Regions from separate parts of the Inediibacterium massiliense genome, predicted to be linked through region 3. Evidence: riboswitches for the same ligand, from Rfam matches in the RefSeq annotation. Region 3 holds a riboswitch; each other region holds the start of a gene.
The links. A riboswitch is a leader RNA that binds a small molecule or an ion and turns the genes downstream of it on or off. The one in region 3 is predicted to bind glycine.

Region 1 (2,280 bases), on a different contig from region 3:
TCCACTTAATCCAATCAAACCAATTAAGTTTGGAATAGCCATCAAACCATTTACAATATCTGCTAAGATCCAAATCATATCTAATTTTAAGAAAGCTCCACTAGCTACAAGAAGAATATATATAATTTTAAAAGGTTTGATTCCTTTTATTCCAAATAAATATTCAGTACATCTTTCGCCATAATAATTCCAACCTAATATAGTAGTAAAAGCAAAGAACATAAGTCCTATTGTAACAATATATTGACCAAGTCCTGGAAGAGCTTCACTAAATGCCAAATTGGTCATGGCAGCTCCTTCAACATCAGAACACCAAGCACCTGTTAAAACAAGAACCAAACCTGTCATAGTACATACTACAATGGTATCAAAGAATGTTCCTGTCATAGATATAAGACCTTGACGAACACAAGACTTTGTTTTTGCAGCTGCAGATGCAATAGGTGCACTTCCAAGACCAGATTCATTAGAAAATACCCCTCTGGCTACTCCATTACGAAGAGCAAACATTACAGTAGCTCCTAAAAATCCTCCTGTTGCTGCAGTAGGAGTAAATGCGCTTTTTAAAACGAGTCCTATAGTTTGAGGAACTAAATCAATATTTAAAATAAGAATAATTAAAGAACCAATAATATAAAATACAGCCATAAATGGAACGATTAATTCTGATACTTTTGCAATACTTTTGATTCCTCCTAAAGTAACCAAAGCTACTAGAAGAGTAAGAATCACAGATGAAACAATAATTGGCATATTTAAAGTGAGTTTTGCAGCATTTGTAATGGCATTTACTTGTGGAAAGGTACCGATTCCAAAGAATGCTACTCCAATTCCAAATAATGCAAACATTTTAGCTAATAATTTATTTCCAAGACCTCTTTCAATATAGTACATAGGTCCACCAGACATTTGACCGTTTTTATCTACAACTCTGTATTTTACAGCTAAAAGTCCTTCTGCATACTTTGTTGCCATACCAAAGAAAGCCGCAATCCACATCCAAAATAATGAACCAGGACCACCTGCTTTAATAGCAGTTGCTACACCTACAATATTACCTGTACCAATAGTTGCGGCAAGTGCTGTACACAAAGCAGCAAAGCTAGATACATCACCTTCACCAGTATGATCATCATCTTTTGAAAATAAATATTTTAGAGCAAGGGGTAATTTAAAGACTTGTAACAGTCCTAAACGAATAGTTAGATAAATACCAGTTCCTACTAAAAGAATGAGTAGGGGAGGTCCCCATACAAATGCATCGATTTGATTTAAAAGATAAGTTAATTTTTCCATTATTTTTCCTCCTTTTGTTTTAAACTTAAAAACGATAAAGGAAGACTTTTACTATAATTTATACAAAAATGCATAAATTATAAATAAAAGCCAAATCCTATGTGATTTGGCCTCTAGAACATGATGATATAAATCATGATACTCTGTCCTTTTACCTGAGAGATTCACCATATAACTATGGCTTGCTCCTTCGGTGCTCATACTGAGTCTCTCCAGAGGCTCGTCCGATAACGGTCCTTTTACCTGAAAGCTTAACCCCTTCGGTGGATGCATTCGCATCTCTCTCCCATTATCATCATCCGAAAATATTAAGTTAATAAAGTTAAATAGTCATGACTGCTTGATAAAATGATAGCACTTCATATAAAAAATAGCAATAGCTTGTTTAAAGTTTAAATATTCAGAAAATAGACTTATTCCTTATTTTTTTTTGTGCAATTAGAGCAGTATCCATAAAGTTCAAATTTATGTTCTGTCAATGTAAAATCTTTATCTTCTAGAGATTCAATGATTTGTTTGAGTGGACAAAAATGAATAGGTTGAGTTTTTCCGCAACTTTTACAAATGACATGGTGGTGATGATCATCATGTAAAATAAGTTCATATTGAGAAGGCTTGTTTTCTATATTGATTTTGTGAATCATATTTATTTTTTCAAGAATTTCTAAGTTTCTATAAACAGTAGAAAAATTGATTTGAGGAAGATCTTTTTTGACTTTTATATAAATTTCTTCTGCTGTTAGAAATTGTTGTTCATGTTGGATTAAAATTTCTAATATTGCTTTTCTTTGGTAAGTTAGTTTATATCCCTTCTCTTTTAATTTTTTTTCTATTTCATTGCTGATCAATGGTCTCACTCCCAAATATCATATTAGTTCTATTGTATAATATATAGAAAGATCCTTCAATAAATAAGATGAATAGACCTTTGCCAGTTTTGCAGGATTTGATATAATATAGTAGAAAATTCTTTCAATTTCAAAA
Region 2 (2,280 bases), on a different contig from region 3:
TACCTCCCCTTGAAAAGTTTCTTTGTCTACAGATAACATAATCCCGCCTCCCTTATTATTCAAAATGACTTTCTATGTATTTCTCTGCATTTACAGCTGCTAGTGCTCCATCAGCTGTTGCAGTGACTACCTGTCTTAATGATTTTTCTCTAATATCCCCTGCTGCAAAGACACCTGCTATATTTGTCTTCATTTCTACATCTGTAATAATATAGCCTGCCTCATTCATTTGTATCTTATCCTTATATACTTCACTTAATGGTTGATATCCTACAAAAGGAAATATTCCAAAAGTACCATCTTCTTCATTGGCATGATATTGTGTTACTTCCCCAGTTTTTTTGTTTTTAAACACTACAGATTCTACAATTCCATCTCCTTTGATTTCCTCAATACCTGTATCCCACATAAATTCAATTTTAGAATTTTTAAATGCTTTTTCTTGAATAGATTTTGCAGCCCTTAACTCATCTCTTCTATGTACAATCGTTACTTTTCGTGCAAATTTAGTAAGATAAAGAGCTTCCTCCACAGCAGAATCTCCTCCTCCTACTACAAATACTTCAAGATCTGTAAAAAAGTCAGCATCACAAGTTGCACAATAAGATACGCCTTTTCCAGTTAATTCTTTTTCTCCAGGGCATCCAATCAATTTAGGCTTTGCTCCACTAGCTATAATGACAGCTTTAGCATGATATTCTCCTAGTTCTCCTTTAATTACTTTAATCTTTTGTGTAAAATCTACATCTATTACTGTATCCTTTTTTCTCTCTACTCCAAATTCTTCTGCTTGTTCAACCATTCTAGCAACCAAACTAGGTCCTGTAGCATCTTTTATAGACCCTGGGTAATTAGCCACCTCATTGGTGGTAACAATTTGCCCACCTACTCTTTCTTTTTCTAGTATTAATGTTTTCATTTTTGCTCTTGCTGCATAAAGCCCAGCTGAAAGGCCAGCAGGCCCTGCTCCAATAATTATTACATCGTATAAGTTTTCCATTTTATTACCTCCTTCATATTGAAATTTTACTAAAATTGCTTCATACTTTCAATTGCACTTTGAATCAAACAATAATCGATCAGTTGAAAGTCCTTTAAAATTTTTTTTGTCCAACAAGGAGTTTTTTTTGTCCTTAAAAATTTTTGAACCGTTTGAATACTTTCTTCTATTATTTTTATAGAATCTATATCTACTTCTCCCTTCTCTTTGGTTATTGCAATAGATTTGTAAGGTGTTTCATTAGGTTTTACACTTCCAGATAAAGGATGTGTCAAAAGTTTATATCCTTTATGAATCTTATCTCTCGCCAATAAAAGTACTGAAAGATAAGGGACATCCTCTAAATAGATTATATCCGTTTTTCCTTGATTTCCTTCAAAAACTTTAGGATTATTTGTGATAATGGTTTCTTTCATCTTTTCACCTCATTTTAGGAAAAGGTTTCTTCATTTATACAAAAAAGACACATGACAAATATAGAATTGCCATATGTCTCTGTCTTTAACTTAACAGTCTCTCCTTAATTGAAATCATACTCCTTTGATGCTTTATAAGCTTTCCAGAGTTCCGTCCAAATACGGTCCTTTAGCCTGAGAATTTCACAAAAAGATAGGCAATATCTTTCGCTTGTCCCTTCGGCGATCCTTTATGGATTCTCTCCCGCATTTTTCACCCAGAATTAAGAATTTTTATTTAATTTTTTTTATTATTAATTATCTTTATAATCATTATATTATAAAATCATTACTATTGACAATATGTTTTTAACATTTTTTTCATATTATTACTTTTATATGATTTTGATTTATTCATTTTTTATATATAAAATAGCTAATAAACCTGGTCCTGTATAAGTTCCTATGGTACATCCTATTTCCATTTCTATCATATTTTTAGGCTCAAATACTTTTATGATTTCTTCCTTTAATTTTTTAAAATTTTCTTTATTTCCTCCATGAGCTACACAAATATAATCAGATCCCTTCTTAAGACCTCTTTCTTGTGCAAGCTCTATCATTCTTGGAATAATTTTTTTGCTTCCTCTTACTTTATCAAAAGGTTCTACTTTTCCATCTTCTATAGTTAATATAGGCTTTACATTTAAAATTTTTCCTATAGTAGCCTTTGTAGGACTCAGCCTTCCTCCTTTTTGTAAATAATCTAATGTATCTACAGAAAAGATATGATCTACCTTCTCTTTCATTTCTTCTACCCTGTTAACAATTTCTTCTTTTGATTTTCCTTCCTTGGCCATTTTAGCCGCTTCTACTACAATCATT
Region 3 (2,280 bases):
AAAACATCTCCAATCCTAAATTCATCATCTATCTCTGGCATCTCTACATAAACAATTTCACCTAATGCATTCTGTGCATAATCAGTAATACCAATATAAGCTTTTTCTCCTTCTACCTTCACCCATTCATGCTCTTTTGAATAATACAATCCTTCTATAATTTTCATTTTATATTCCTCCTTATTTTTTATAATTTTTTTGATAAAATTTCTTATTAACAACCTTCGCTTTTAATATTTTATTTCTTATCTTTATTTCTATAGGCGTATCTAGCTTTGAATATTCTATGTCCACCATTGCCATTCCAATATTTTTCTTTACTGTAGGAGCTGCATAACCAGTAGTTACAAAACCAATTGTTTTACCCTCAGCCATTACCTCATATCCATTTCTTGGAATTCCTTTATCTATCATTTCAAACCCCACAATTTTTCTTTTGAGTCCTTCAGATTTTTGCTTTTTTAATCCTTCTTTTCCAATAAAATTTGGTTTATCCAGTTTCACAAAAAAGCCTAATCCCGCTTCTAATGGAGTAATATCTTTTGAAAGTTCGTTTCCATAAAGGGGTAGTGCTACCTCAAATCTTAAAGTATCGCGCGCTCCAAGTCCCGCTGGCTTTAATCCATATTCTTTTCCTGCTTCCATTAATTTTTCCCATAACATCTTTACGTCCTCATTAGATAAATAAATTTCAAAGCCATCTTCTCCTGTATATCCAGTTCTTGATATTAAGCAATTTGCAGATACAACAGATACATTTCTTTTACAATAGAAAAATTTGATTTCTGAAAGGTCTGTATCCGTTAACTTTTGTAATATTTTTTGTGCATTAGGTCCTTGGATGGCGATTTCAGATACATCTTCTGATATATTTTCAATTTTCACATCATAATCTGTACTATTTTCTTTCATCCACTGAAAATCTTTTTGTATATTACTTGCATTCACCACGAGATAAAAATGATTTTTATCAAACTTATACACTAAAAAGTCATCTACAATACCCCCATGAGGATAACACATAAAAGTATATACAACCTGATGATCCTTAAGTACCGAAATATCATTAGTAATCAAATTTTGCACAAAATCAGAAGCTTCCTTTCCTGTGATTTCTATCTCTCCCATATGAGATACATCAAAAATTCCTGCAAAATTTCTAACTGCTTCATGCTCTACTTTGATCCCTTCATATTGCACTGGAAGTGCCCATCCTGCAAAATCAATAATTTTACCTCCATATTTTCTATGGCACTCAAATAAAGGTGTTTCTTTTAATTGATCCATTAGTCCTCCCCCTTTAATTTTTGTTTTAAATAAAAAATTCGCATATTTCTCTTAGAATTGCTCATGTATATAACTTCTTAAAGAGCAAAAAAATAGAGGAATATAATGGCATACTAAATAAACATGCCATTATATTCCTCTGTTTCATAGCCTGAGAGCTTTAAATAACTTATTCTTCTCCTTCGGCGTCCATCTATAGGACTCTTCAGAGTTCCATCAAATAGCGATCCTTTTGCCTGAAAGTTTCTATAAAAACATGGCTGTTTTTACATTGCTTCTTCGGCTATCTTAGTAAAGATATCTCTCGCTATTCTCATCTAGTCTTATATTTTATTTGTATATCTTCCATAATTTATTACAATATTATCATAATATAATTTTCTAAAAATTTCAATAGTATATATTTTTCGATCAAATAAGTTTTTTCCTCTATTTTTTTAGTGACTAAAAACCTTTCTGATGGTAAAATATAAATAATTATAAGCACCTTGTATTGAAAGGATGATTCATATGGAAAAAATGCTACAACAAATACTAAATGAACTTAAATCAATTAAAACTGATGTGAACGATCTTAAAGTAGGTCAAGAACGTATCGAAAAAAAATTAGATGTTGTTCATGATCAAACTGCAAATCTTACTGAATTTCGTACAGAAATAAATATAAAACTTGATAATATTGATAATAAAATTAATGCTGTAGAAGCAGTAACAAAAGAAAATCTTTATGATATTGCTAAATTAAAACTTATTAAATAACTGGACTTTGTTCAGTTTATTTTTTTAAAAGCTACTGTATAAAAGTAGCTTTTATTTAAAATTACAAAATTAATATACTAGATGGGTACATTTTCTCTTTATATTCAATTCCTCTCCTATAAAGTAACAAATAGATTCATATTGAATACTATAGAATATACGGATTTTACGGCTTAGGGAGGAATCTGTCTATGGAAAAAATTGTGGAGGTTAAAAATGTATCTATGCATTATC

Region 1: linked by a shared signal. The riboswitch ahead of BN2409_RS01070 (alanine/glycine:cation symporter family protein) and the one ahead of gcvT (glycine cleavage system aminomethyltransferase GcvT) in region 3 are both predicted to bind glycine.
Region 2: linked by a shared signal. The riboswitch ahead of BN2409_RS10950 (GrdX family protein) and the one ahead of gcvT (glycine cleavage system aminomethyltransferase GcvT) in region 3 are both predicted to bind glycine.

The regions. Positions count from the first base shown of each region.
Region 1 covers NZ_LN876583.1:151,723-154,002, reverse strand. The annotation lists gene BN2409_RS01070 (alanine/glycine:cation symporter family protein) at 1-1,296, opposite strand, end outside; glycine riboswitch at 1,438-1,514, opposite strand; glycine riboswitch at 1,518-1,595, opposite strand; gene BN2409_RS01060 (Fur family transcriptional regulator) at 1,710-2,144, opposite strand.
Region 2 covers NZ_LN876587.1:513,364-515,643, reverse strand. The annotation lists gene trxA (thioredoxin TrxA) at 1-39, opposite strand, end outside; gene trxB (thioredoxin-disulfide reductase) at 56-1,000, opposite strand; gene BN2409_RS10950 (GrdX family protein) at 1,030-1,416, opposite strand; glycine riboswitch at 1,569-1,673, opposite strand; gene BN2409_RS10945 (DegV family protein) at 1,806-2,280, opposite strand, start outside.
Region 3 covers NZ_LN876586.1:842,213-844,492, reverse strand. The annotation lists gene gcvH (glycine cleavage system protein GcvH) at 1-167, opposite strand, end outside; gene gcvT (glycine cleavage system aminomethyltransferase GcvT) at 181-1,287, opposite strand; glycine riboswitch at 1,425-1,498, opposite strand; glycine riboswitch at 1,502-1,604, opposite strand; gene BN2409_RS07730 (hypothetical protein) at 1,798-2,046, shown strand; gene BN2409_RS07725 (ABC transporter ATP-binding protein) at 2,238-2,280, shown strand, end outside.